DNA from 3 places in the Halomonas sp. Cn5-12 genome. Region 2 is predicted to be linked to each of the others. Evidence: predicted binding sites of a transcription regulator. Region 2 holds the regulator's gene; each other region holds the start of a gene.
The links. Region 2 encodes LexA, which represses DNA repair genes until DNA is damaged. Its sites were predicted from a motif close to TACTGTNTANNTANACAGTA; they were not measured.
Positions count from the first base shown of each region.

Region 1 (9,937 bases), on a different contig from region 2:
TTGGGAAACCTAGCTCTGCCTGAATTTCCCACGCCTCGTCCATGGTGTGCGCCACTTTGGCTTTCGGGCACTCCAGGCCAATGCGCTTCATGGCTTGGTCGAACAGGTCGCGGTCTTCCGCCATATTAATGGCGTCGGCGTTGGCGCCGATCATCTCAACACTGTACTTAGCAAGTACGCCATGTTTTTCAAGATCCAGCGCACAGTTCAGCGCGGTTTGGCCGCCCATGGTGGGGAGAATGGCGTCCGGGCGCTCGACTTCGATAATTTTCTCAACCGCCTGCCAGGTAATCGGCTCGATGTAGGTGGCATCGGCCATGGCCGGGTCGGTCATGATGGTGGCCGGATTAGAGTTGACCAAAATAACCCGGTAACCCTCTTCGCGCAGCGCTTTACACGCCTGAGCGCCAGAGTAGTCGAATTCGCAGGCCTGGCCGATGACAATCGGACCAGCGCCAATGATAAGAATGCTATTGATATCGGTACGCTTAGGCATAACGGTTCCCGCAAAAAGTGGTGACGATGAGCATCAAAACGGCGTAACTAGGCAATGAGAGGCAGCGTGGCTAACTTAGCGGCGCGCCTGCATCATGGCGATAAAGCGATCAAATAGCGGCGCTACATCGCGCGGGCCAGGGCTGGCTTCCGGGTGGCCCTGAAAGCTAAACGCCGGGCGGTCGGTACGCTCAATGCCCTGCAGGGTGCCATCGAACAGCGAGCGGTGCGTGGCACGTACGTTGCTGGGCAGGGAGGCTTCATCGGCGGCAAAGCCATGGTTCTGGCTGGTGATCATCACCGTGCCGGTATCTAGGTCTTGTACCGGATGGTTAGCACCATGGTGGCCGTGGCCCATCTTGACGGTTTTGGCACCGGAGGCCAGCGCCAGCAGCTGGTGGCCCAAGCAAATGCCGAACACCGGCGTGTCGGTTTCCAACACTTCCTGGATCGCTTTGATGGCGTAGTCACAGGGCTCGGGGTCGCCGGGGCCGTTAGCCAGGAACACGCCATCCGGGTTCATCGCCAGCACCTCTGCCGCAGGCGTTTGCGCCGGCACCACGGTCAAGCGGCAGCCGCGCGCCGCCAGCATACGCAGGATGTTGAACTTCACGCCGTAATCAAACGCGACCACATGGTAAGGGCGCTCGCCCTGGCTCGCATCCGCATAGCCTTCGCCCAAGGCCCACTCGCCTTCCGACCACTCGTAAGCCTCTTTGCAGGAGACTTCCTTGGCTAAATCCATGCCCTTCAAGCCCGGAAATGCCTTCGCCGCCGCCAGCGCCCGCTCGACGGCATCCTCACCTTCTGCATCGACACCCGCCAGAATCGCACCGTTCTGGGCACCTTTATCGCGCAAAATACGCGTCAGGCGGCGGGTATCGATATCCGCAATACCCAGCACGTTGTGGCTTTTCAGGTAATCAGAGAGGGTTTGCTCAGAACGGAAGCTACTGGCCAGCAGGGGGAGATCGCGAATTACCAAGCCAGCTGCCGCAATCGAGGCGGACTCTACATCTTCAGAGTTAATGCCAGTGTTGCCGATGTGCGGGTAAGTCAGGGTGACGATTTGGCGGGTGTAAGAGGGGTCGGTGAGGATTTCCTGGTAGCCGGTCATGGCTGTATTGAACACCACCTCACCGCTTGTGACTCCATCCGCGCCAATGGCAGTTCCATGAAACACACTGCCATCTTCCAGGGCCAATATCGCGGGTTTGCTCAATGCGGGGTTATTCAAGACAAGTTCTCCCATGCTGGTGGGAGCCTGTGGGCGCAGGCTCGGCGATCCGGTTGTCGGCGTTTGCGTGCAAACGTCGGGTCGTAAAAAAGCGGGACGAAGCCGATAATAAAAAATCGGTTTCATCCCGCTTGTTGTTCTCTTTCCTTGGCCTTCATAACGGTGTTAGCCATGGCGCAGCATTTAGCTGACTACTTTTCCCACTTAACGGCCAGTGCAACAAGCGCGGTGCTCTCTCTGCTCTCTCTACAGCTCTTCACTGTAGATATTTTGCTGCTCTTTGCAGCCACTGGGCCAAAATTTTTGGAATGTTACAGCATTTAGCGCATCAGGGCCAGCGCTTTATGCCGACCTTGGTCTAACACAAGCCCACGGCTCAGCTCAGCGCCAGCACGTCCTGCATGTCATAACGGCCATGCGGCTGAGCGGCCACCCAGCGTGCCGCCCGCACGGCCCCTTTGGCGAAGGTCATACGGCTGGAAGCTTTATGAGTGATTTCGATGCGCTCGCCTTCGGTGGCGAACATCACCGTGTGCTCACCGACGATATCGCCCGCCCGCACGGTAGCGAAGCCGATCTCTTTATCGGTACGCGGGCCGCACTGCCCAACCCGCTCAAACACGCCGTGCTCTTTCAAGGTACGGCCCAAACTTTCGGCCACCACTTCACCCATTTTAATGGCCGTGCCGGAAGGCGCATCGACTTTATAGCGGTGGTGGGACTCAATCACCTCAATATCGTAGCCTTCATCACCCAGCGCCTTGGCCGCCGTTTCCAGTAGCTTGAGCGTCAGGTTCACGCCCACGCTCATGTTGGGAGCAAACACCATGGCCACCTTATCGCGGTAGCTATCTAGCTCGGCCAGCTCTTCATCGTTCATACCGGTGGTGCCGATCACGATGCACTTACCGTGCTCAGCGCAGAATGCCAGATTCGCCAAGGTGACTTGGGGCGCAGTGAAGTCGATCAGCACGTCGAAGTCATCCACAATGGCGTCGAGCGAATCCACGGCGGCCACACCACGCTTACCCACACCTGCCAGCTCGCCGATATCTACGCCCGCCAGGGAGCTGCCCGGCTCCACAATACCGCCTGCAAGCGAGGCATCAGCCTGTTGCTCAACAGCGTTAACTAACGTGCGGCCCATGCGGCCAGCTACGCCTACAATGGCAATTCGGGTCATGGAAACTCCTACGCGTGCGCTATTTGGCATCAACTAGAAACAAAAAAGGTGGCCGCGATTATAGCAGACCACCCTTAGCGATGCGGCGCTAACGGCAGCGCCCTTCATGCACTTTCAATTCTCCCAGACAATCTCCAGCGACTCGTCTTTCGCCATACGCATTAGATGGCTCTCGACCACGCCCTCTAGCTGGTCCAAGTGCTCTTCTTCCAGGGTTTCGATGGAGACCAGTAGCCGATCAGGTTCGGCGTGCATCAGGCAAGTACCGCTGGCAAACACGATCTTGGCGTCCTGCTCACTGTGCTCCACCTCAAGCTTATGCGCCCAGTGTTTACACAGGCGGTTGATCAACCGCGCGCCGGATGGGGTGGCAATTTCTGCTCGGGATAAAGGCATAGAGATCTCTCCATATAGGTGGCGGGTGAGCACCCACTAGCCTAATCCCCACCGCGATAAGAGCCAAGCGTTGAATGAGAATTCGTTGCAACGGTGCAGCCACCTAGCTACATGCAACAAAAAACCAGCACCCAATGGATGCTGGTTTTTAGCGTTGCTACACAAACTGCATGAAATAGATAAAGACCTTACGGCTTCATCTCTTCAAAGAACTTCTTCACGCTATCGAAGAAGCCAGTCTTCTTCGGCGAGTGGCTATGACTATTGCTGTCATCAAAGCTCTTTTGCAGCTGGCGAAGCAGGTCTTTCTGCTCGTCGTTGAGGTTGACGGGCGTTTCCAACACTACTTTGCACAGCAGGTCGCCGGGGGCACCGCCGCGTACCGGCTTCACGCCTTTGCCGCGCAGGCGGAAGAGTTTGCCGGTTTGGGTTTCCGGCGGGATCTTCAGCTTCACGCGACCATCTAGCGTGGGCACTTCCAGCTCGCCACCTAACGCTGCATCAACAAAGTTGATCGGCACGTCGCACTGCAGGTGCTTACCGTCACGCTTGAAGATGTGGTGCGGCTTAATGGACACCTGAACGTACAGATCGCCCGCCGGGCCACCGTTCACGCCGCTCTCGCCTTCGCCGTTGAGACGAATACGGTCTCCCGTATCCACACCCGGCGGAATCTTCACCGAGAGGGTGCGGGTTTCGCGCACGCGCCCTTCGCCGTTACATTTGTGGCACGGCACTTTGATGTGCTGGCCACTGCCGTGACAGGTCGGGCAGGTTTGCTGAACCGCAAAGAAGCCCTGCTGCATGCGTACTTGGCCGTGACCATGACAGGTCGGGCAGGTCTCTTTGGTGGAGCCCGGCTCGGCGCCGCCACCGTCACAGCGGTCACACTCAATATGACGCGGGACGCGAATATCCACCGTGGTGCCCGCCACTGCGCTCTCTAGATCCAGCTCTAGGTTGTAGCGCAGGTCGGAACCCCGTGCAGGTGCGTTGGGCCCACGACGACGGCCACCGCCGCCACCGAAGATATCGCCAAACACATCGCCGAAGATATCGCTGAAATCGCCAGCGCCGCCGCCACCGAAGCCGCCGCCCTGGCCGTCCACACCGGCATGGCCGAACTGGTCGTAGGCCGCGCGCTTCTCACCATCGCTCAGAACTTCGTAAGCTTCCGACACTTCGCGGAATTTTTCCGCTGCGGAGGTATCGTCCGGGTTTCGATCAGGGTGGAATTTTTGCGCCAGACGGCGATAGGCCTTTTTGATCTCTTTCTGATCGGCCCCTTTTTCGACACCCAGGACTTCGTAATAATCGCGTTTGGACATGGGTCCTACGCCTCCTGGTTAGCTACACACTATAGGCGTCTCGGCCGCGGAAACAGCAACGCGGGAGTTGCCTCCCGCGTCACCGCTTTCCTTGGCAGAAAGAGGTGGGTTACTGCTTCTTCTTGTCGTCGTTGACTTCTTCGTACTCGGCGTCAACCACGTCATCGTCCTGCTTGGTGTTGGCTTCTTCAGCACCTTCACCACCCGCCTGGGCCGCTTCTGCCTGTTCGGCGTACATCTTTTGCGCCAGCTGGCCGGAGACTTCGGTCAGCGCATCCAGTTTCTTCTGGATGTCGTCCTGGTCATCGGTTTTCACCGCTTCTTCCAGTTCGGCGATGGCGGTTTCGATGGCCTGTTTCTCGTCATCGGTGGCCTTATCGCCCGCTTCTTGAACGGTCTTACGGGTGGCGTGAATCATGCCGTCCGCTTGGTTACGCAGCTGCACCAGCGCTTCGAACTTTTTGTCTTCGTCCGCGTGGGCTTCGGCATCACGCACCATTTGCTCGATCTCTTCATCGGAGAGGCCGCTAGACGCCTTGATGACGATGGACTGCTCTTTGCCGGTCGCCTTGTCTTTGGCAGACACGTTCAGAATACCGTTGGCATCGAGGTCGAACGCCACTTCGATCTGCGGCACACCGCGCGGTGCCGGCGGAATGTCGGCGAGGTCGAAGCGACCCAGCGACTTGTTCTGCGACACTTGCTTACGCTCACCTTGAACGACGTGAATGGTCACGGCGGTCTGGTTGTCATCCGCGGTCGAGAAGGTTTGCGTCTTCTTGGTCGGGATGGTGGTGTTCTTGTCGATCAGCGGCGTCATCACGCCACCCAGGGTTTCGATACCCAGGGTCAGCGGGGTAACGTCAAGCAGCAGAACGTCTTTTACGTCGCCACCCAATACACCGCCCTGAATCGCAGCGCCCACGGCAACCGCTTCATCCGGGTTCACGTCTTTACGGGCTTCTTTACCGAAGAAGTCTGCCGCTTTCTTCTGAACCAACGGCATGCGGGTCTGACCGCCGACCAGGATCACTTCGTCGATTTCAGAAGCGGATAAGCCTGCATCTTTCAGCGCCATTTTGCACGGCTCGAGCGAACGCTGTACCAGGTCTTCGACCAGCGACTCCAGTTTGGCACGAGTCACCTTCACGTTGAGGTGTTTCGGGCCAGTGTTGTCGGCGGTGATGTACGGCAAGTTCACATCGGTCTGCTGGGCGCTGGAAAGCTCGATTTTGGCTTTCTCGGCGGCTTCTTTCAGACGCTGCATGGCCAGATTGTCACCAGACAAATCGATACCGCTGTCCGACTTGAACTGATCGACCAGATAGTTGATCAGCGCGAGGTCGAAATCTTCACCACCCAGGAAGGTGTCACCGTTGGTTGCCAATACTTCGAACTGCGTTTCGCCATCCACGTCGGCGACTTCGATGATGGAAATATCGAAGGTACCACCACCCAAGTCGTAGACTGCGATGGTTTTGTCGCCACGGGCTTTGTCCATGCCGTAGGCCAGAGCAGCAGCGGTCGGCTCGTTGATGATACGCTTGACGTCTAGACCGGCAATGCGGCCTGCATCTTTAGTAGCCTGACGCTGGCTGTCGTTGAAGTAGGCCGGTACGGTGATGACCGCTTCGGTGACCGCTTCGCCGAGATAATCTTCGGCGGTTTTCTTCATCTTCTTCAGCACTTCCGCACTCACCTGCGGCGGTGCCATTTTTTTGCCTTTTACTTCTACCCACGCGTCACCGTTGTCGGCTTCGGCGATTTTGTAGGGCACCATCTTGATGTCTTTTTGAACGACGTCGTCTTTGAAGCGACGGCCAATCAGACGCTTGATGGCGTAAAGAGTGTTTTCCGGGTTAGTCACGGCCTGGCGCTTGGCGGCCTGGCCTACCAGGATTTCACCGTCGTCGGTGTAGGCAATGATAGAAGGCGTGGTACGACCGCCTTCGGCGTTTTCAATGACTTTAGCGCTGTCACCATCGAGCACGGCCACACAAGAGTTAGTGGTGCCCAGGTCGATACCAATAATGCGTCCCATAGTAAAAACCTCGAATTCAGTTGTTACAAAACTAAAAAATTTGTTCTTTAAACAAGTTGCGGGCTTATCCCGCGGGGTTGACCTTTATTTGGGGGCCGCTTGCCGCATTTCAAGGGCTTTTTTTGCGGCAATGCGTCAACGCGGCTTAATTCGCTTTTTGGCTGACCACGACCATGGCAGGACGCACGAGGCGGCCGTTCAACAGATAGCCTTTCTGCATCACATCCATCACGGTGTTGGGGTCGAGCTCTGGGTTCGGTACCATCGCCATGGCTTCATGCACCTGCGGATCGAAGGGCTCGCCCTGAGGCTCGATGCTTTCGACGCCAAACTTGCTCAGCACGTCGAGCTGCATCTTGAGGGTCATGGAGACACCTTCGCGATGCGCCTCGGACGCATCGTCCTGCATGCTTTCCAGCGCTTTCTCCAAGCTATCCACCACGGGCAGTAGCTCTTTGACAAACTTCTCTAGGGCAAACTTGCGCGCCTTTTCGGCTTCTTGCTCCGCCCGGCGGCGAACGTTCTGAGCTTCGGCAGCAGCCCGCAGCGCTTGGTCTTTGGCTTCCGCCAGGCTCTGCTCGAGCTCTTCTACCTGAGCGGCCAGCACGTCGGCTTCGGGGCTACCAGCGCTATCTTTCAGCGGTGCATCGTCATCGATCAGCCCTTCCAGTTCGCCTTCCACCAACCGCTCTTCGGCAGACTGGTCGGTGACCTCTGCTTCCTGCTCTTGGCGTGCCAGCTCATCTTCCAACGGGGTTTGCGGTTCTTTTGCCATGCCTTGCTCCTGGAATAAGTAATGGTGCCGGTGGCGGCCACCTGAGGTAAGTAGCGGGTGTTAACCACGTATGCAGCCTATATGGGGGCCATCAAAGCCATCTCAAGAGGGGCATTGAAGTGAGTGATCGACTACTGTATAAAACAACAATTATTGGATAAGTATCCAGCTTCTGTGCCGCACCGCCTCAGGAGGCCTTATGCTTACGCAGCTAGCGATCCAAGACTATGCGATCGTTGATCGTCTCGAACTCGACCTCACCCGTGGCATGACCGCCATTACGGGGGAAACCGGGGCGGGTAAATCCATTCTGCTGGGTGCTCTGGGGCTCTGCCTGGGCGAGCGCGCCGATGCGGGTAGCGTGCGCCACGGCTGCGAGCGAACCGACCTCTCCGCCCGTTTCGATATCCAGCACCTGCCCGCAGCAGCCGAGTGGCTCGACGCCCGCGAGCTGCCTGCCGATGAGTGCCTCTTGCGTCGCGTGGTTACTGCCAACGGGCGCTCCAAGGCGTGGATCAATGGCCACCCAGCGACCATTGCCGATTTGAAATCTCTGGGTGAACAGCTGATTCAGATTCATGGCCAGCATGCCCACCAAGCCTTGATGCGGGAAGAGACGCACTTGGCGCTACTGGATGACTACGCCGGGCTTCGCGAACGCAGCCAGCAGCTCGCCGAGACGTTCCGCGAGTGGCGCAGTGCCCGCCGTCTGCTGAAAAAACTCAGTGAAGAGGGCAGCGAAGTCGAGGCCAAACGCCAACTACTGCGCTATCAAGTCGAGGAGCTGGACCAGTTGGGCCTTGCCGAAGGTGAGCTGCAAACCTTGGAAGAGGAGCAGCACACCCTGGCCCACGCCGAAGAGACCCTACGTGAAACCCAGTTTGCCGCCGACTGCTGCGAAAGCGATGAAGGGGGCGCGCTGTCGCTTCTCAACCAAGCCTACGCCCACTTAAGCGCGCTGCCCGGCAGCGACAAAGGCACGCTGGCCAATACGCTCACCATGTTGAGCGATGCCCGAATTCAAGTCGAAGAAGCCGCTAGCGAGCTGCACCGATTGGCCAGCACCACCGAACTGGACCCAGAGCGACTGGCGTGGGTCGAGGAGCGCATGGGCGACGTACACCGCATTGCCCGTAAGCACCACGTCGCTCCCGAAGAGATTTGCGCGCTGCATGCCCAACTCAAACAAGAGGTGGCGCAGCTCGAAGCCAGCGATGACGATCTAGAAGCCCTCAGCAGTCAAGTGGCCGAGTACCGCGAGCTTTACCGCAGCGAGGCCAAGCAGCTCACCGAAGCACGCCAAAAGGCTGCTGTTCGCTTGGGCAAAGAGGTGCAGCAGCAGTTGGCCTTCCTGGCCATGGGCAAAGCACGTTTCGACGTGGACGTCACCCCGCGCGAAACACCTTCCCCCGAGGGCTTGGACCATGTGCAATTCCTGATCAGCGCCAACCCGGGCCAACCCGCCCGGCCGCTCACTAAAGTCGCTTCCGGCGGCGAGCTGTCGCGCATCAGCCTGGCCATTCAGGTGGTAGCGGCGTCGCATTCGACGATTCCGAGCTTGGTCTTCGATGAAGTGGACGTGGGTATTTCTGGGGCAACGGCGGAAATCGTCGGCCAACTGCTACGTAAACTAGGCGAAAACGGCCAGGTGATGACCGTGACCCACCTGCCGCAGGTGGCCGCCCAGGCGCATCAGCATCTGCACATCGAAAAGCGCGCCAAGCGAGACACCACACTCACCCACATGGCGCTGCTGGACGAACGCGGCCGGATTAGCGAGCTGGCGAGGATGCTGGGCGGCGTGACGCTTTCCGACCAAACCCTGGCCCATGCACGTGAGATGCTTCACGCCAGCCAGCGCCCTCCTCACTAAGTTCAACCAAACTCAACCAAGCCCACGCCAAGCCTTTGCCCTCCGCCGGGCGAAGGCGGCAGTGCTTCGGCCATCACGCGACCTACAAAAACGCCCCTGAGGCGCCAGATGAACTGCTCTGGCACCCCAAGGGCGTTTTCATGTGGCAGCGGACTACTTGCGGTTCGTGGGGCCACTGTCCTGGCGCGTGACGTCCGACCCACGGGGGCGTACGTACAGCACCAGAGCGTGATCCACTAGCTCGTAGCCGTGCTCTTCGGCGATCTCTTGCTGGCGACGCTCGATGATGTCATCGACGAACTCGATGATTTCACCGCTTTCCAGACACACCATGTGGTCGTGGTGGTCTTCTTGGGTCATCTCGAAGACCGCATGGCCACCGTCGAAATTGTGACGAATCACAAGGCCTGCCGACTCGAACTGAGTCAGCACGCGGTAGACGGTCGCCAGACCAACATCCTCGCCCGCATCAATCAGTGTTTTATACACTTCTTCTGCGCTAAGGTGGTGTTGGCCCGAAGCATTTTCGAGAATCTGCAGGATCTTGACGCGCGGCAGGGTCACTTTCAGCCCGGCTTTGCGTAGTTCATGGTTCTGATCGGCCATGGT
Region 1 covers NZ_JAKGAY010000018.1:17,770-27,706, reverse strand. The annotation lists gene carB (carbamoyl-phosphate synthase large subunit) at 1-496, opposite strand, end outside; gene carA (glutamine-hydrolyzing carbamoyl-phosphate synthase small subunit) at 572-1,717, opposite strand; gene dapB (4-hydroxy-tetrahydrodipicolinate reductase) at 2,109-2,915, opposite strand; gene L1249_RS11100 (DUF2218 domain-containing protein) at 3,030-3,311, opposite strand; gene dnaJ (molecular chaperone DnaJ) at 3,500-4,639, opposite strand; gene dnaK (molecular chaperone DnaK) at 4,749-6,680, opposite strand; gene grpE (nucleotide exchange factor GrpE) at 6,826-7,455, opposite strand; gene recN (DNA repair protein RecN) at 7,655-9,328, shown strand; gene fur (ferric iron uptake transcriptional regulator) at 9,482-9,934, opposite strand.
Region 1: the regulator LexA is predicted to act here: its motif matches at 7,588-7,607, upstream of recN (DNA repair protein RecN).

Region 2 (9,937 bases):
GCTGCCCAGCGAAGGAGGCATCGGGAAGGTCTTCCGCCGTGGCGGAGCTGCGCACGGCTACTTTGAGGCTTGGATGTTGCGTTTGGAGCTGTTCGTAGGCATCGCGAAGCGCGGCTTCAAAGCCAGGCGGCAGCGGTGTATCAATGATCCACTGACGAATCGTTTTTCCTGCCTCAGCCAGTGCTTTGACATCATCGACATCTAAACGAGCAAGCTTGTCGTTAATGCGGTCGTTCAGACCTTCGTGAGAGAGAAACTCGCGGTACGCGTGAGCAGTGGTCGCGAAGCCGCCTGGCACCGTGACGCCTACACCCGATAAATTGGAAATCATTTCGCCAAGCGAAGCGTTTTTACCACCCACGCGTTCGACGTCTGCCATACCTAGCTGATCGAACCACAGAATGTACTCTTCCACGCAACCCCCTCGCTTTTAGACTTCGTTACGACCCGTTGGGACGACACTAATAGACGTTGTCACCCTAGCACTGCGGCAGCGTATTCGCCATTGGTCTAACAGCGAAGGGAGTGGAGGATTTTTACAACAAATACACGAAATTAGCGTTTTATGTAGTATCGACTAGGCGTTGTGCTCGTCGTTTGCACAGCACACAATAGCTTATCCATGAACATAGCAGACTGGCGGATCAGGTTATGAAACGAACAGCTTTCTTTATTTCGGATGGCACCGGCATCACCGCAGAAAGCTTAGGGCGCAGTCTCTTAGCGCAGTTCAGTGATGTGGAGATCAATATGCTGACTAAACCGTATATTGATACGGTTGAAAAAGCACAGGCACTGGCACAGATTATCGAATCGACCGCCGTACGCGATGGCTGTAGACCGATTATCATTGATACGATTGTGGATCAACAGATTCGTAACGTTATCCGCCAAGCGTCGGGGTTTAAGGTCGATATTTTTTCGACGTTTCTAGAACCCCTTGAGCAGGAGCTGGAAACGCACTCTTCCTACAGCGTCGGCAGAACACACTCCATCGGTAGCGACGACGTATATATGGATCGCATCCACTCGGTTCACTTTGCACTCGATAACGACGATGGAGCACGCACCCACCAATACGACAAAGCCGATATTATTCTAGTGGGGGTTTCCCGCTGTGGTAAAACGCCGACCTCACTCTACTTGGCGCTGCAGTTCGGCATTCGCGCCGCGAACTATCCGCTCACCGAAGATGACCTGGATGAAGATGGCAGCTTGAAGCTACCCAAAGCGCTGGCACCTCATCGGCACAAGCTGTTTGGCCTTACCATTGATGCACGCCGACTCTCGGCCATTCGTAATGAACGCCGCCCCAATAGCCGCTATAGCTCGATGGATCAGTGCTTACAAGAAGTAGAGCAGGCAGAATCGCTGTACCGGGCAATGCATATTCCGTTTATTGATACGACGCGATTTTCAATAGAAGAGATCTCTACGCGCATGATTGCGGAAACCGGCCTAGCGAGGCGGTTCTCACCCCGCTAGGATTGCGCTAGCTTACATGCCCTTGGGAGCAAAAATTCCAGGGGCATTACGCCAGTAGCCTTTGTAGTCCATACCAAAACCAAACACGTAACGGTCGGCCACTTCTAGGCTGCAGTAATCTGCTTTTAATCCCGGAACGGCTTTGCGGTCGTGCTGCTTGTCGACCAACACTGCGGTAGTCACACTGGCCGCCTGGGCTTCTTTGCAGTATTTCAGAATGGCCGCTAGGGTTGCGCCTTCATCGAGGATGTCGTCAACAATCACTACATGTCGGCCCGCCATGGGAATTTCAGGCGATACGCGCCAGAAAAGCTCACCGCCGCGCAGCTCGTTGCGGTAACGGGTCGCATGTAAATAGTCCACTTCCAGCGGAAAACCAAGACGCGTCAGCAGATGCCCCGTGGTAATGAGCCCGCCATTCATAACGCAGTAAAACACCGGTAGCTTGTCGCCCAAGTCTCGCGTGATCTCTTCCGCCATGCGATCCAACGCTCGCTCAACCTGCTCTTGTGAAATCAGGCAGTCGGCGTTATCCATCAACTCACGCATAGAATCTAACGATTCAAGCGCTTCTTTATCCAACTTGGACATGCTACTTCTCCAAAAACATCTAATAAGAAAACGGTATAAAAATGGAATTAATTCGCTAGCGCTTCGAGCTTGGCATGCGTGCGGCGCCAACGGCCGAGTGCAGCCAGTGCATCCAGTTCAGGCCTAGCACGACCGTAACGCAGCTTGGCAGGCCGTTTATTCAGCACCCCTTGGCAGGCCCCTAGTACCTCAATGGCTGCCGCTCGGTCATTGCAGATCAGCAACATATCGCAGCCAGCGGCCAGCGCCGCTTTGGCACGCTCAGCCGGGCCGCCTGCCTCATGCGCCCCCGTCATGCTTAAATCATCGGAAAAAATACACCCTTTGAACCCCAATGATTCACGCAGCATGCCTAACCAGTTGGGTGAGAACCCTGCAGGGCGAGTATCAAACGCTGAATAAGTCACGTGGGCAGGCATGACACCGTTCAACACACCCGCTAACTCGCGAAACGGCACGAGGTCTCGGGCTTTCAGCTCGGCCAGGGGTCGCTCATCCACTGGCAGCGCAATATGGGAATCCGCCGCCACTCCGCCATGGCCAGGAAAATGCTTACCAACTGCCGCCATGCCAGCTTCATGCAAGCCTTCGATAAAGGCGCGCCCTAGTTGGGCGACATGCTCTGGATCGCTGCTGAAACTACGGTCGCCAATGACGCTGGAGATACCGCTCTCAACATCCAACACTGGCGCAAAACTCATATCCAACCCACAGGCGGCCATTTCCATCCCCAGCAGCCAGCCTGTGTCTTTGGCTAAGGTGAGCCCTGCTACTGGGTCGCTGGCATACAGATCGCCAATTCGCGCCATGGCGGGCAGCTTGGTCACCCCTTTTTTGATCCGCTGGACTCGACCGCCCTCTTGGTCAATACCTAGCAGTAGATCACCACGCACACGACGAATACTGCTGCAGAGCTGCCGCACTTGGTACGCATCTTCGACATTACGGGCGAATAGGATAACGCCGCCCACCGCAGGGTCTTTTAGCAATGTCTTTTCAGCGTTGGATAACTGTGGCCCTTCTAGGTCAAGCATGACCGGGCCAATGGGTTGCGTCATGGGGAGGATCCGACAAAAAGGGCGCCATTTTAGACTAACCGCTTAGCGTGTCAAAATTCTGGCAGGACGCCCGGAAGTGGGCTTAATGCAACCAAACCGGCGTACCGGGTTGGGCGTGTGCAAACAGGTAGTGTAAATCGTGATTTCGCAGGCGGATGCAGCCGTGAGAGGCAGCCACACCCATCGGTTGGTCTTCAGGCGTGCCGTGCAAATAAATGTAGCGCCGCTGGGAGTCCACGTCAGCGCCGCGGTTAACGCCGCGCTCCAGCCCGCAGAGCCACATAATGCGCGTTAGAATCCAGTCTCGCTCAGGGTAATTGGTCGCCAATTCAGGCGAAAATACTTCGCCAGTCCATCGGCGACCACGAAATACCGCATTATCAGGCAAGCCCTTGCCGATAGACGCACGGACATAGTGCCAGCCCAGCGGTGTTTGGCCGCTACCCTCTTGCTGCCCTACGCCAGCAACCCCAGTGGAGATCGTGCACTCATAGTTCACTTCCTTTCCCTGCCACCAGCGCAACCGCTGCCGCTGGGTGTCAATCTCCACCCAACCAGATTGGGAAGGCGGTAATTCAGCTAGCCTGGGCGTTGCCATGGTTTCCCTCTTCAACCGCAGCCGGTAGCGGCGCGTTCATCGCAGCAACAACGACTGGACGTAGCCGCCGCACAAGGTCACGCACCGTCACCTGCTCTTGATAATCCTTTGCAGCAATATCACGCAGGGCATCCAGTCCTGAGAGCGTAAATATCACTGTGCCTAGCATAAAGTGTAGCCGCCAAAAGCGCTCGGCGTCCGGCAGCTCAGGCGTGGCTTTACGCACCAGCTCGGTAAAACGGGTAAATACATCGCCATACTGCTGCTGAATATAGCGACGCAGATGCCCTTGCGCCTGACTGTAGGCTAACCCTAGTAGCCGCATAAATACCTTTAGGCTATTACGTTCGGCGGGCACTGCCAGTACCGTAGTGGCCATGGTCTCTAACAGCACTTCTAGAGGAATAGGCTGGCCTTGATAGTGAGCTTCTAGCTCGTCCAGTGCGGTGTGAAAACGCTCTGAAAATGGATCGAGATAGCGGGAAAACACCGCTTGAATTAGCGCTTTTTTGGAACCAAAGTGGTAGTTCACGGCCGCCAAATTAACCCGGGCCTTGCTGGTGATATTACGCAGCGACGTCTCGGCAAAGCCTCGCTCTGCAAACAGTACCTCTGCAGTATCTAAAATACGCGTTACCGTATCCGATTGGGCCATAGCGCCCTCCAAAAAACAGGTGTTTTAAACATAGCTGAATACTATGTCATAACCCCTGCTGGCTCAATCTCTTATCCAAAGGGTAGTAAGCGTTAACTAAACACTTAACGACTGTCTCGGTTGGGTGTAACTCGTCATGTACTGGACAGAGCAACATACTGTATACTTAAACACATACTGATTAAGCCGACATGTAGCTACTGTCTTTTCACTGTTTTGGAGTTTGGTATGTCGCGTCCACTCACAGCACGTCAGCAGCACGTATTTGATTTTATTGTTAAGACCATGGGTGAGCTTGGCTACCCCCCTACCCGCGCCGAAATTGCCAAAGCGCTGGGATTCCGCTCGCCTAACGCAGCAGAAGAGCATTTGCGTGCGCTCGAGCGCAAAGGCGCTATTCGTATAATTCGCAATACATCACGAGGCATCCGCTTACCTAACCAGGAGCCGCAGGAGCTTACTGAAACGCCAGCGGCTGCAGCACCTGCTACTAATGAGCCGCTGCCCAATGGGCTTCCTGTGATTGGTGAGGTCGCCGCTGGCAGCCCTATCCTTGCGGCTGAACATATTGACCGTTACTGCCCGCTGCCCGCTGAGTACTTCACGCCTAAAGCAGATTACCTGCTACGGGTGCGCGGCCTATCCATGAAAGATGTAGGCATTCTTGAAGGCGACCTTCTGGCCGTGCATCGCACTGACCGCGTTCGCGATGGGCAAATTGTCGTGGCACGATTAGAAGACGAAGTAACGGTCAAGCGTTTTAAACGCCAAGGGCATCAAGTAACACTGATTGCCGAGAACGCAGATTTCGCACCAATTGAGATCGACCTACGCACTCAGCAGCTTGATATTGAAGGCGTGGGTGTTGGTGTTATTCGCGGTGGTAATGGGCAAGCGCTTGGCTAGTTGCCCAACCTGTAAGGCAGGCTACTGCAAGTCGATATAGCGGTGGTCATTAAAGGTGGCCACCCAGCTTGGGTGGTACACTAGTAAAATACTCAGCAGCATACCGGTTATAAATGCCTCTGACGGCATCAGTAACGGTAAAAAGCGGGCATACTCTTGGGCGAGATAGACGGCCTCGGGATCAGTGCCCGCTACGATAATCAGCGCAACAGCAGATAGCCCTCCCCCTAAGGTCGCCAAGGCCGTTCCAAAAAAGCCACAAGCAAATAAAAACACCATCAAATTATCAGGCAACCGACGGTCAACGATTCGCCATACAAAACCGGTCACGGTCGCAGGCACAATACCTGTCACCAGCATATTTGCCCCCATTAGCGACCAATCGTTTCTGCCAATAGCCACCATGGCGACATTAATCATCACATTGCTGATCAACGCCAGCGGCATTTTAAAGACTAGCGTCATCAGCACCGTAAACACCAAGTGAAGCGTTAACCAGTCCACCGCTTGCGCACGCAATTGCCACATCAACATGATGGCCAACGTAGCTGCCATCCAGCGGTGCTGAAGCGCTGTATCCTCAAGCAGTGGCCGCCAGGGGCGCAGGCATAAGCACCAGACGATGACACCCAACGATAAAAGCCACGTCATCACGAGTGCCCACGGTGCCAATACGCTTTGTGCAAACGACATAGCGCCCCCTTCTGCCGATTAGCTAAAAACGACCGTTTTGTTGCCGTGAATTAGCACGCGATCTTCTAGGTGCCAACGCAGCCCCCGCGCCAATACCGCTTTTTCCACATCGCGACCAAAACGTACCAAATCAGTAGGCGTGTGACAGTGGCTGACCCGGTGAATGTCCTGCTCAATTATGGGGCCTGCATCCAGCTCTTCTGTCACATAGTGGCAAGTTGCCCCAATCAGTTTCACGCCCCGCTCATAGGCTTGATGATACGGCTTGGCACCCGCAAAGGAAGGCAAGAAGCTGTGATGAATGTTAATCACGCGTCCTGCATACCGTTCGCAAAGCGAAGGCGGCAGAATTTGCATATAGCGTGCCAGCACTATGCAGTCAGCGCGGGCAGCATCAATCTGCTCCTGCACCTGTTCAAAAGCCGTTTGTTTATTAGCCGGGTCAACTGGTACATGATGATAAGGGATGCCATACCATTCAGTCAGCGAGCGCATATCATCGTGATTAGAGATAACGCCGACAATATCGCAATCCAACTCACCTGCCTGCCAGCGGTAGAGAAGGTCCACCAAACAGTGGGATTCCCGAGACACCATCAACACCACACGGCGGCGCTTTTGGGTATCCACCAGCGACCACTGCATATCAAATTCAGCCGCCACCGGCTCAAACGACGTGCGCAGTGCTTCCGCCGACATACCCAGAGAATCCGCCAGAATCTCGTAACGCATAAAAAAGCGGCCAGTCTCTAAGTCAGAGTGCTGGCTGGCTTCGGTAATTGAGCCGCCTTGTTGAGCAATAAAACTTGAGACACGCGCCACGATGCCCACTTGATCTGGGCAGGAAACAACTAAACGATAGTAATGAGACATAACAAACACTCTTAACGTATTTAACGGCACGCTCGCCAAGCACCTGCCTACCAGCAGGTAAACCACATTAGCGGCGGTAGTGTACCGTAAGCACGATGAGGAAGCATCGTGGTCAGGTGCCGCGATGATTGTTACCCGCCCCCCGCTTCCCGTATAGTTAAGGAATTACTTTCTAGGCTTTTCATAACTGATGCATCCATCCCGCGTTCAACTTCGTCCCCGTCGTCGCCCGCCCCTGCGCCTACTCCCGCTAGGTGGATGTGGTGAAATTGGAATGAATCTTACGCTGTATGGATACGACGACCAGTGGATCGCCGTAGATTGCGGCATGATGATTCGCCAAGACCTGCCCAACTCGCCCCTGCAAGTACCTAATACCGATACCCTAGAGGCACTGAAGATCACACCTAAGGCGCTGTTTATCACCCATGGTCATGAAGATCATATTGGTGCGGTGGCGTGGCTATGGCCCAAATGGGGTTGCCCTATCTTTGCCACTCCTCTCGCAGCAGGGCTATTGCGTTACAAATTCGCCGAACACCAGCTCAGCAGCGCCTCCATTGAAGTGATTGAACCAGGCGATGCGGTGGAGAGCGGGCCATTTACACTGCGCTACTTGAGTGTTACCCACTCCATCCCCGAAAGCTGCTCCATCATGATGCAGGCGGGTGATTACCGCATACTGCACACCGGCGACTGGAAACTCGACCCCAACCCACTGATTGGCGCCCCCGTGAACGCTGCCCAGTTTAGAGCACTGGCGCCGGTGGATCTTCTGGTAGGTGACTCGACCAATGCGCCAATGCCAGGGCAGTCGGGCAGCGAGGGGGATGTTGCCAAGGCGCTTTCCACCACATTGAAAGCGTGTAAAGGCCGCGTGGTAGTGTCCTGTTTTGCTAGCAACCTAGCGCGCGTACTGGCCATTGGCTTAGCGGCCCAAGCGTGTGGCCGTCGCGTTAGTTTGATGGGCCGCTCAATGGAGCGCATGGTCAGTGTTGCTAGAGGCCTTGGTTATCTGGATAACTTCCCCCCCCTGGTGCCACCCCATGATTTGGGCTATCTACCACCGGAGGAGGTCGTGATTATTGCCACCGGTAGCCAAGGCGAGCCTCGCGCTGCCTTGCAGCGTTTAGCGCAGCGTCGACACCCCTTTGTGGACTTGGAACCCGGCGATAGCGTGATTTTTTCCGCCAAAACAATTCCAGGCAATGAGCGCCCTATCGAGCAGCTTAAAAAACGTTTACTGCAACTCGGTGTCACGCTGTTCGACGAAATGAACCACCCCGAGCTTCATGCAACCGGCCACCCCGCTCAGGAAGAGCTGAAAAAGCTCTACCAGTGGGTGAGGCCCAAAATGCTACTGCCGGTACATGGTGAAGCGCGCCATCAGGAGGCGCACCAAGCGCTTGCTGAGGAGCTAGGTATCAGAGCGCCGCTAGCACCGGTGAATGGCGATATGATCGTGCTTGACCACCAAGGGCTGCGCTGCGAAACGCGCTACCCACAGCCGCCTTGCATTGTTAACCAAAATAGCGTCGTGCCTCACCCTGGCCTTGAGAGCAGCCATCCCACTGCCCGTCGTGGCAGTCTGTTTCTAGCGCTACCGGTAGCAGCAACAGAAACGGGATGGTGTCGTATTGGTCGTCTGATGCTTGACGCCAACGGCGCAAGCCCTATGGATGAAGATAGCTTCAGCGAGTGGCTGGATGAGCAGCTAGAAGAGATTGAGGCAGACACCTTGGCTGATTTGCGCCATGCGCTGCAGCCAAGGCTGGTGCACTGGCTGGCTAACCACTTGCAACATATGCCAGACGTGCACCTGCAGATCATGGCCGCTGAAATGCCGACCATCGAAGAGTTAAACGACGAGCCTTAAACACAGGTGTTACCAGCGTTCAGCATCCTGCTGATCGGTGTGGCGCTCTTTAACCCAGTACGCCCCCTGCTTGGAGTGCTCTTTCTTCCAAAACGGCGCCTGGGTTTTTAAATAATCCATAATGAAATCGCAGGCCTCAAACGCATCGCGGCGGTGTGCGCTTGCCACCAGCACTCTAACGATAGGGTCGCCCGGGGATAAGTCGCCCACCCGATGAATAACACGCACCGCCTGCAGCGCCCAGCGCTGCCAGGCTTGCTCAGCAATTTGCGTTAAGGTGCGCTCAGTCATTCCTGGATAGTGCTCAAGGGTTAACCCCGTTACGTCGGGCGTCTCGTTAAAATCTCGCACTAACCCGGTGAACGTCACAATCGCACCAATGTCGGTGCGCTGGCGCAGCGCGCTCTCATAGCCGTACGCCATTGAAAACGGAGCGGACTGCACTTCTACCGCGATGTCTGGCAATGTCGGCTCGCTAACAGACACGGCTTAGCCTCCCGTTACCGGTGGAAAAAAGGCCACTTCGTCATCATCAGTGATACGAGCGCTATCATTTGCCATCACTTGGTTAATGGCACATAGAGTGCGCTGATCAGCCAGCACGGAAAAGCGTGCATCCTGGGCACTAAGCGCAGCTTTTAGCCCGGCCACATCGCGACTTGGCAGCTTATCAAGCCCAATGGCCAGATCACTCTCACCGACCCGCTCACGCAGCTCTGCCAAAAACTTGACGCGCACACAGGGCGAGGCACAGCGCTCACCTAAGCTTACCTCTCCCACTGCGCCTTCACCGGTGACAATAGGCGTGACCATCTCACGCTCCCGCTGATAGTCACCACGCAATCCGCCTCGCTTGCTGTCGAGCTGCACAGCTTCAATGCGCATCTCTTTATCAACGGCTTTACACATATCGTAAAGCGTCAGGCAAGCAACCGAAACGGCCGTCAACGCTTCCATCTCGACGCCCGTGCGCCCGTTCAAGCGACACATGGCCGATACATTCACCCAGCCATTTGCATGGTCAATATCGAAATCCACCGCTACTTTGGAGAGCGCCAGCGAGTGGCAGAGCGGAATCAGTTCATGAGTTCGCTTCGCTGCTTGAATACCCGCAATACGCGCTGTTGCGAGTACATCCCCTTTGGGCAGCGCCCCATCGCTTAATAGCTGCAGAGTATTGGGCTGCATCACGATTCGCCCAG
Region 2 covers NZ_JAKGAY010000001.1:36,619-46,555, forward strand. The annotation lists gene ppsA (phosphoenolpyruvate synthase) at 1-415, opposite strand, end outside; gene ppsR (posphoenolpyruvate synthetase regulatory kinase/phosphorylase PpsR) at 652-1,485, shown strand; gene L1249_RS00155 (hypoxanthine-guanine phosphoribosyltransferase) at 1,498-2,076, opposite strand; gene nagZ (beta-N-acetylhexosaminidase) at 2,124-3,134, opposite strand; gene L1249_RS00165 (L,D-transpeptidase) at 3,217-3,732, opposite strand; gene L1249_RS00170 (TetR/AcrR family transcriptional regulator) at 3,710-4,387, opposite strand; gene lexA (transcriptional repressor LexA) at 4,616-5,293, shown strand; gene L1249_RS00180 (energy-coupling factor ABC transporter permease) at 5,315-5,986, opposite strand; gene purU (formyltetrahydrofolate deformylase) at 6,005-6,859, opposite strand; gene L1249_RS00190 (ribonuclease J) at 7,134-8,735, shown strand; gene moaE (molybdopterin synthase catalytic subunit MoaE) at 8,745-9,221, opposite strand; gene moaC (cyclic pyranopterin monophosphate synthase MoaC) at 9,225-9,937, opposite strand, start outside.

Region 3 (9,937 bases), on a different contig from region 2:
CGCTTCCTACAACGGAATCTAACTTGTGGAGTGCATAAGCATTGGCCGCGAGCCAAGGCTCTCCGTCATCGAAGAATATGTGTGGCACCTTTGGCACTGGCTTTGAGCGACTGACCGGAACCCAAGAAATCTCCTGAGAACCCTTGTCGGTATCGAGAGCCATAGGCGTAATACTGACTCTTTCGAGCATCGCCATACTGAAGTCCTTGATTGATCGATTGCCTGAGTCAGCCAGCTATTGTGGCTTCCCTAAACCCAATCCGGCTTGCAGCCAGAAATGCCACATCCAGAGTCTTAAAAGTTCGCGGACTTACTCTTTGAGAGTCGAGCGCTTCACAGCCGCCACCCTTTCGCGAAAATTGCAGGCACCAGCCTTCAACCAGGGGCGCTCTGGTGACCATTACTGACTTCAGCTTTCCGCAATCAAACAGCAACCGAATGTCCGCCTCTTGCATTTTCCCTATTTCGCCTCATCACTTTTCTGGTTTTGAATATTCCCGAGAGACGCCAACAGGCCCCGAATAGATCGAAGACCTAATCGCACCTCTCTATCGGTTCTGAGGTTTGCCTTAAGGTTGGGGAGATCACAGGGCTTTGGGAGCTGAACCCCAAGAACTCGGGCTACGTTTAAGGGATAGGGTTTCCTGTTACCTGGCAGGTCTTTGATAGCTTTTATAAGCCGTGACTCACCGAATCGCTGTAAAAGGTACAGCCACTCTCTTTACCCTCTTTCATTGGTAATCAGAGCGGACATTCTTCCTCCCAGGGGCGGGCCTGGGGGTCCTCTGGCCGTGAGCGGCTAGCCCACTTCCTTGTCTATTTCTGGAAAGAAACTTAGGGCAGGCTTATTCCAATGTCAATAGTTATCACAGTATTTTGTATTCGTCATACACTAGCATTCGTATGTAAAATTGTTGCAATCGATCAGGGCCATCATTGCAGCGTTGCCCCTGGAAAGCTGTGAAGCACATGGGTCACGACGCCCCAGACGTGCGACTCACGACCATCTAGGGGAATGGGAGGGTAAGCAGGATTACTTGCCCGTAGATAAGTCCTCTGCCCTACTCGCTCAAGGCGCTTTACTGTGAGCTCACCATCAACACAAATGACGATAATGCGACCTGGTAAGGCTTCGAGGCTGCGATCCACCACCAGCAAATCCCCATGGTGAATCCCGTCACCAATCATGGAGTCTCCTTCAGAACGTACGAAATACGTTGCAGCAGGTCGCTTCACCACATAGCGGTGAAGATCAAGATCGGTATCTAAGTGGTCATCTGCGGGCGATGGAAAACCTGCGCGCACGGCACAGGTATAGAGCGGTAAGGGCTCCGACACTGTCAAAGCGCCTGCTTGTCCTAGTAATGTCACTGATAACGTCATGGGCACCTCCATTGATAGCTGTATATAAAAACAGTATCTGTAAAGTACTCAATTAACGCAATACCACATCGGCGTATCCCAACTAATTTCAGACCTATATCACTCCTATGCATCCACCCCACTGGAACCTTTTCCGCTGCATAGGAGCTTCAATATGTCCCTACCCTGTAAGCGTTGTGCATCTACGCGCCTGCTGAACCTGGATACAGCCCAACGCGTGAGCGTGGTGGGCAGCACCTTGATCGGCGGTGCTATTGGTGCATGGCGAGCGACAGCCATCACAGGCCCACTGCCGCTAACTGTGACTCGCTTTCCGCTAGCAAAATTGCCTGCCGCCATGATGGGTGCCGTGGCCGGTGGTCAAACCGGCTCGCGCATCGCCACTTCATTGTTTGAACAATGGCTGCCAGTTGGCAGCGGGACACCGTGGTTATGCTTGTCTTGCGGCTGCACCTACCGCGACGCCTACCCGCCTTTAGCACCTAACGCTTAACCTATCGTTGTTCGCCCTGTGTGGGGCGAATGATCCGCCTATTCACTTTCGCGCGCTGGCCTTTGGTCAGCGCTTTTTTTATGTCTGGAGAATGACTCATGGCACATCTCGTTGAACACATGGCTTACGTTGGCGACACCCCTTGGCATGGCCTGGGGCAACAGTTGTCTCGTCATCAACCGCTAGAGGTCTGGCAGCAACAGGCCGGTATGAACTGGCATATCGAAGAAGCGCCGGTGCGCTTTATTGCCGAAGGGGCTAGTCACCTTGGCAGCATTCACTCGTTCCCTGAGCAGAAGGTGCTCTACCGCTCAGATACCAAAGCACCGCTCTCGGTGGTGTCGCAGCGCTATAAGGTGGTGCAGCCCGAAGAGATTTTGGAGTTTTACCGTGATCTGACTGAGTACGCCGGGTATGAGCTAGAAACCGCTGGCGTACTGAAAGGCGGACGTAAGTTCTGGGCGTTAGCCCGTAGCGGCTTAAGCACGTCGCTCAAAGGTCAGGATGAGGTCAATGACTACCTGCTGTTGGCCACTTCCTGCGATGGCACCCTTGCCACCATGGCAACACCCACCACGGTACGGGTGGTGTGCAACAACACGCTGCAAATTGCCGTCGATGGGACGTCGCAAGCGGTGAAGGTGCCGCATCGTTCAGAGTTTGATCCGCGTGCCGTGAAGCGTCAGCTGGGTATTTCGGTGTCTCAGTGGAATGACTTCATGTACCGGATGAAAACCCTAGCGGAGCGTAAAATCACTCGGCAGGAAGCGCAGCAGTATCTTCAGTCGGTGATTTGTGGGGCCGAGAAGCCGCTGGACGATCCCTCCAAACTGCCCAACTACCGAGCGCTGATTAAGGTGCAGAAACTCTATCACGGCGAAGGTCGGGGGTCTCACTTGGTGACGGCCAAAGACACGGCTTGGGGATTGCTCAATGCGGTCACGGAATACGTTGATCACGACAAGCGCGCACGCAGTAACGATACCCGTATAGACTCAGCCTGGTTTGGTCAGGGGGCACAGCTCAAGCAAGAGGCTTTGGATGCCGCCCTACAACTGGTGTCTTAACTATCCATACGCCCATTCCCACCAGCGATTCACCTAATGATCATCCTAACCCTCACGGCATAGACGCCCAGCCCCTGAAAAGGCTGGGCGTTTTGCTGTGGGGCTTATGCCGAGAGGTACCCGCATGAGCTTTATTTCCGACGCCATTGAAATGGCGCTCACTCGAATCACCAAACAACTGCTAGAACACGACGCCCATAACGCAACGTCGCTGGTGTGCGCCCAGGGCGAGTTCTATCGCGCGGAGATACGCCTGGAGCGTATCGATCCCGCTGACATTGCGCGTCACTTACCTGACGTTCCTGCGCTCGTTAATGACGCACCCCATGAACAGGGCTGACCAGCCCGCATTTCCCTCTTCACGTAAAAGGAGGTGCCCTATGGCACAGCGTACTCATGTAGTAAATGCGTCTCCCCAAAAAGGCTCAGTACCTTCCATTCAAGCAGACGCCAACGTTCAGCATTCCCCAAGCTCAGCGGCGCTAGAAGCGCATCCTACGGCTGATAGCACGGCGATTATTCAGGTGATCGAGCGCGCGGCGCTTAACCCTGACGTCGATATCGACAAGATGGAGCGCCTACTGCAAATGCAGGAGCGCGTGATGGACCGCCAGGCCATGATGGCCTACAGCGCTGCTATGGCAGCGATGCAGACAGAGTTGCCCAGCATTGAAGAGCGTGGGCAAACCAACAACGGTTGCTATGCCACGCTGGAGGATATCGTCGATACCGTTCGCCCCATCCTACAAAAACACGGCTTCGCGGTGAGCTTCCGTATTCAGACCCAGGAACGCGGTATCCAAGTAACGGGCGTGCTGATGCACAAGGACGGCCACCGGGAAGAGACCAGCATGCTCCTACCTGCGGACATGAGCGGTAACAAAAATGCCGTCCAGGCCTTTGGATCGTCCACCAGTTATGGCAAGCGCTATGTGCTGTGCGCCTTGCTCAACATCACCACACGCGGGCAAGACGATAACGGCCAGACCAGCACACGAGCAGCTGTAAAGAGGGTTACGGCCTTTCAGGCGGGGCAGATTCAGCGTTTGATCAGCCAGTGCCCAGCCACCACACAAGAGTGGTTCAGCGGCAAATACGGCGCTGCGGTTCAGGTGCCTCAGGCGGACTTCGACAAACTCCGCGCATCCCTCACCAAACGAGCCGTGAAATAGCGGCTCAGCCCGACCACTCATCTCATCGCCTACAGGAAGCTTGTATGCAGATACTCACCATGCCACAAGGCTCGCCAGAGTGGCTGGCGGCGCGTCTTGGGCGCGTCACTATGTCGGAACTCAAGGCATTGCTGGTGAATGGCAAAGGCCCCGGCGGGTTGGGGACTGGAGCCATTACCTACATGCACCAGTTGATCGGCGAGCGCATGACCGGTGAGCTGGCCGAGCCGTTTCAAGGCAATGCCCACACCAAGCGGGGACAGGAGCTAGAGAGCGTCGCCCGCTCGCTGTATCGCGATATCACCGGCGCACCGAAGCCTAGAGAAGTGGGCCTGATCCTCAACCACGACGTGGGCTATTCACCGGATAGCTTGATTGGGACAAACGGCCTGCTGGAGATCAAAACCAAGCTGCCTAAGTTCCAAATTGAGGTGCTGCTCAGCGGGGAAATACCCGACGAACACGTGCCTCAATGCCAAGGTGGGCTATGGGTTAGCGAACGGGAATGGATCGACTTTGTGAGCTACTGGCCCGGAATGCCGCTGTTTGTGAAACGCGCTTACCGAGACGAGGCTTTGATCGGCACGATTGCCAAGCGGGTTGACGCGTTCCATGAAGAGATGGAACGGCGTATCAGCCAAGTGATGGCGGCGTGACTTGCCTACTGAACCACAATACACATCCACTATTAACGACATAGATGCCGGGGCCACCACCCCGGCATCTTTATTTTTTGGAGGTCATCATGCCCCATAGCAAACTCAAAGCCGGTGAAGTGGCGGGCACTTACTTAGTCACGTCACCAGTCACAGAAACCGACATCATTACCATGGCCAAGCGGTTCGCACGCCGCAAGCTCGCCAAAGGCCGCAAGATCTCACAGCCCTCGCAAGCGTTTGAGCACCTGCAGCTCCTGCTTCAGGACTATGAGTACGAGGTGTTCAGCGTGCTGTTCCTCGATAGCCAACACCGTGTCATCCGCTTTGAAGAGCTGTTTCGCGGCACTATTGATTCAGCCAGCGTGTACCCAAGAGAAGTTTTGAAAGCGGCACTCGCTTACAACGCCGCTGCAGTCATCCTCGTTCATAACCACCCTAGTGGCGATCCTGAGCCTAGTGATGCGGATCGGCGTATTACCGAGCGCTTAAAGGAAGCGCTTGGCTTGATGGATATTCGGGTGATTGATCATGTGGTGGTGGGTAGTGATGGGTGTAAGTCATTTGCGGAAATGGGGTATTTGTAAACATCTGCTTGAATGAAATAGAGCTGCCTCACTGGGCAGCTCCTGAAATGATGCAATCTTTTTTTTGGTTAAGACGGCAAACGGCCAGAAGCTGCCTTTTAGTACTCTCTGATATAACGCCGCATTCTGCGCCTTGTCGCTGCATTATTTTTTTATGCCTTCTTAGCTGACATATTGCGCAAATCATGTGCTTTGCCACTCTTCTGGAACCAGCGCCGGAGGCTTTGTCCAAGGCTCTTCGACCAACGATTCTTGAAACCATTGGTCACGAAGGTTCGCGTGCTCGGTGATGATCAGTTGGAAACCGGGGACTTCCTCCTGAGTGAACTTTAGCAATAGTTCAAACAGTCGGCGCACTGCATCTAGGTCGGCGTCGGCCTCTGTCTTCTGTATTGATCCATCGGCGTCGTTATAGACCTGCTCAGATGGAAAATAGACCTGAGTAGGCTGATCGATCAGCAGGAATCGAGGTATTGGCCGGTTATTCTTTGCGGCGAAAAGATGTAGCGCAAGCAGTGCCGATAGGTGGTAGGCCAAATGATTTTCGCCGCCTCCAGTCCGCGCCATCGGAACCGGGCGTTCTGGGCGATCGAAAATTATAGTCAACTGTGGCAGGTTTAACCGAGCGGGGTAAGGACTGAACTCGGCGTTGAACTTTTGTATATAACGTGACAGATTTACGGAGATAGTGTTGAGAATCGAGGCTAAGCGCTCGTTGCTGTCATCCGCGCCAATCTGGTCTTCAAGCTGCTTAACCTTGTTGTCAAGACGACGATTCTGTGCTTCCAACCGAGCAAGTTCTGCGTTCGGCAGAAGCGTCTCTAGGAACAGGCTGATGCGACCAACCACGCGTGCTGCCGCATTATTACGAGAGCCCATTTGAGATATGACCTCGTTAGCCGAGATCGCCGCAGATAGCTCTGTTTCCTTCTGCTTTATGGCGCCCGCTATCTCGTCCACTTTGCTCGTCAGTTCGGAAAGGTAGGATTCGAGCTTTGGACGCTGGCCGGTAGCGATGCGCAATTCGCTGTCAAGCGACTTTAACTCGCCGAGCAAGGCCGCCGCGATTGGAGACTCCATCGCTAGGTTTCGTTCGCTGAACGGCCATTGCCATTCACCGTTGTCTGGGTTTTTCGGCAAAGCCTTGATCGACGCCAGTCGATCCAATTGCTCGGCTGCCTCATTCTCGTAGCCACCCGCCCGCTTGGCAAACTGTCGTGCCGCGTCGATCCTCGATTGAGTGTCGCGTCGATCCTGACGCAACTGGCTTAGATCTTCTTCCAAGAGCGAAATCCGGCTGCCGTCGTCGTCGGGTACCATTTCGGGCTTCCACGCCAGCGCAGACCTCAGCGCCTCGATGATCCCGCTTCCATTCGTGCTCTCCCCGCCTCTAATGACACCGACGCTTCTGGCTTCCGAATAGAGGCCAATGGCCTGCTCGTGCGATGTGTCGATAGCGTTGCTCGCCTGTTCCAACTGCTTGCTGTTAATCCTAAGGTCCCGCTGGGCTGTGCGTAGACGAGATTCCAGTTCATAGCGGTCGCCGGAAGAGACGCCGAGCAGGATCGGCAGAGTGTCGCGGATTGCCTGAGGCTGGTACGGCTCGTTCTGGCGATAGAAAAGCTGATCCTTGTTGGCTATCAGCCCTTGCTTCTGGAACAGATAGTAGAACGTGTGCTTGACGTTCGCGTCGTAACTGTCGCGGCTGTGTTCAAGCGCGACATCTGTGCGGTTCTCGCGAATACCGAGTAAACGCGACAGCAATTCCACAACGCTATCGTCATCAACGTTGGCCACCAAATCCTTGAACGCAGGCGTCTGTAACTGAGTACCACGTCGGAGCATCGCCATGCTGCAACTGGCTCCTACGCTAGGTGGGCTCGGCTTAGCCACTAGAACCTGCTCTTTCTCGAACTGATAGACCACGGCGAACCATGCCACTTTGTCGCGAATTACGCCTTCGGGAACATTGAATGAGGAGCGGCCCATGCAATACTCAATGATCTCGGAGAGTGCGGACTTGCCGGTAGATGAGCGTCCGGTGATGACATTGAGCCCTTCGACCCTAAACCGGAGATCCCGGCGTTGACCGTCGTGGCTGTAGATATGGATAGAGCTAATCTTCATGGACGAATCCCAAAAGTCGTGTAAACGGTCACCGGATCGGCAATGCGTGCGAATTCCCGTCCCAAGATCCGTGCTACTTTCTGGCAAGAAACGGTCTCGTCAGTTCCCCGGACGGTCTTGCGCACTTTGTTGGGCACGGTCTGAATGCGACCGTCATCCCCAACTACGATGCACCCCCGTTCCATGAGCAAACCGAAACCCTCGAAGACATAAGGCAACATCTGCGTCACTCGGTCAGCGAACCCCAGTGTAATCTGCTGGTTCTTTTCCGTGATCTTGAGGAGATAACTACGCGGACTGTCTGCAAGGACTTCTCGCGAATCCTTGTGTAGGCACAATGGCAGTACCAGCAGAGAAAGGGAGAAAGGCATCCCGCGAGTATCTTGTTCCTCGTAACTAGAGAGGGCACGGTACAGTACCAAACCGCAGAAGGCTGGGTTGAACAGATTCCGAATCTCGACAGGGCGCAGGTTCCATTGCTTCATGAGGCCACTCCGAGTACTTTGCTAAGACGATCAAGAAATCCGGGGTGCCAGTAGACCCTAGGCTTGGGCGTGGCATCGGCCAAAATATGGAAGCTTCCGCGGAGGACATAAGGCTCAGTAACCCGGGCGCGGATGCGTAAGGATTCGAGCTTTCCTGTCTCGAACTCCGCCCAGTTATAGAGGGTCGCGCCGGCTTCACGAAGCGCGTTCTCGGCGCTATCGTCTGCCAACTTTTCGAAGACGACATCCTTGTAGCGATTCCACTCGTCAGCAAGACGATCTTCGTATTCCTCGACTTCTCCTGACACCAGCAGGTTCTCGCGTGCCCAAGCGGATCGCTGCTCAAACGCGCGATAGTAATCTAGGACAGCGCTTCTGATCCGGCTGGAGGAGAGGCCGATCTCGCGGAGTTGCGCCACGAACAAGCGAGGATCTTCCTCAATATCAATCTCGCCTGCGTGCTGTTTTCCCCGAAAGGTGATGGGAAGGTTGTCCGCTTTATATTCCTCGGCAAAGTTGGAGAGCTTGTCCGATACCTCGTAACCGAAAATTCCTTCCGGCCGTGCGTGTGTCAACTGCTTTATCACGGCGTCAGTCCACCAACCTTCCAGTCGCTCGAAAACGAACTCGCGGTGCTCGCGCCGGATGCTTCGCATGTGCTTATCCCTGATGATCGACGGGATATCATCGATACGTGGGCTGCCGTCAAGGATCAGAATACGTTCGAGAAAATCCTGCTTCTCTGGCTCACTCAGCTCGTTGAACGACACAGCGATCGGCGCGATGAGTTGCGACCTTGAATTAGCGAGCGAGGCATTTGCCAGTTCAGTTAGTGTCACCAAATCGCTTGAACGAACGGGCTGGTCAGGGAGAAGACGTTCGAGAAACGAGCCGGCACTGACGGTACCCGTAGTAAACAGGAAGAACTGCAAGTTTGATGCGGAACTTCCATCACGTTTGTACCGTTCCAGCCAGATGTTCACCGACTTCCAAAAGTCCGTGGAAAGATCGGCCAGCCTGTCTCCGACCGCCTTGTGCTTGAGTGATGCTAGGGATTTTCCGCCATCACAGTCGATGAAATCGAGGTCATCGTCTTTTTCCAAGAAGACGGCGGTGTCCTCCGGCAATTGCAATAAACGGAGCAGGGCGAGACGTGCCTGGTAGATATATCCCAAGCCTTGTTCGCTGGCTGAATATTTGTCGGTTTTTGTAATCGTCATTGGCTCAACCGATACCTAATTATATTTTCAAGGGTCGCAGTCTACCCAGCGTCAATGTTGACGACCATCCCTTCTGATGGGCTTGATCCATACACCACTTAATGCGATTACTCTCTCCGGCATAACAGTGATTAGGGCTCCCCTCGCTACGTTTAAATCCGGTAGTCATAAACTAAAGGGCTGGGGAATCTACGCTATTGGAACAATTCAGGCTGTGGCTTAAAATCATTGCCTGAGCTCCTGAAAGTGGCTGTCTCGACTGGTTTGCCTAGCAGCATGAAGTCGGGAATATCAAGTGGTGGTAACGTCTTCAACACACCCGCCGCGTCATCTTTGAGTTTCTCCCGCAACTCCATTAGAAGCCTACCAAGTACGTTTTGCCCTACTAATATATCGCCAGACTCGTCTGCCAGCTTGGCTCCCCAAAAATCATCCTTGCGTGATTGCTCTACGATCGGCTTATCACAAGTCGCAAGCAGCAGTCGACCAAACTCCTCATAGTTCTGCGCGAGCTTAACGCGCAGGCACCAGCGCATGACCTTGTGTCTGACCTCGTACCAATCCGGCCTTGAGTCTTTTCGATGCGGCTTGCTCTTCATCTTGGCGGTCATCGGGCTGCGCTGCCGGATGATTTCCCGTTGGACTTCCGGCATGTGAGGGAAGCGACAGGCTTGATACAGGGCCTCCGAGGTTAAGATGCGAATGCCGTTGATCTGCAAGGGGTAGCCCGACGCCATGTTGGATAGG
Region 3 covers NZ_JAKGAY010000003.1:160,871-170,807, reverse strand. The annotation lists gene L1249_RS03520 (hypothetical protein) at 1-196, opposite strand, end outside; gene L1249_RS03515 (LexA family protein) at 934-1,383, opposite strand; gene L1249_RS03510 (hypothetical protein) at 1,538-1,876, shown strand; gene L1249_RS03505 (DUF932 domain-containing protein) at 1,975-2,943, shown strand; gene L1249_RS03500 (hypothetical protein) at 3,068-3,283, shown strand; gene L1249_RS03495 (ERF family protein) at 3,324-4,115, shown strand; gene L1249_RS03490 (lambda exonuclease family protein) at 4,160-4,771, shown strand; gene radC (RadC family protein) at 4,816-5,358, shown strand; gene L1249_RS17655 (DUF3732 domain-containing protein) at 5,542-6,237, opposite strand; gene L1249_RS03475 (three component ABC system middle component) at 7,482-7,970, opposite strand; gene L1249_RS03470 (ABC-three component system protein) at 7,967-9,190, opposite strand; gene L1249_RS03465 (NADAR family protein) at 9,385-9,937, opposite strand, start outside.
Region 3: the regulator LexA is predicted to act here: its motif matches at 1,400-1,419, upstream of L1249_RS03515 (LexA family protein).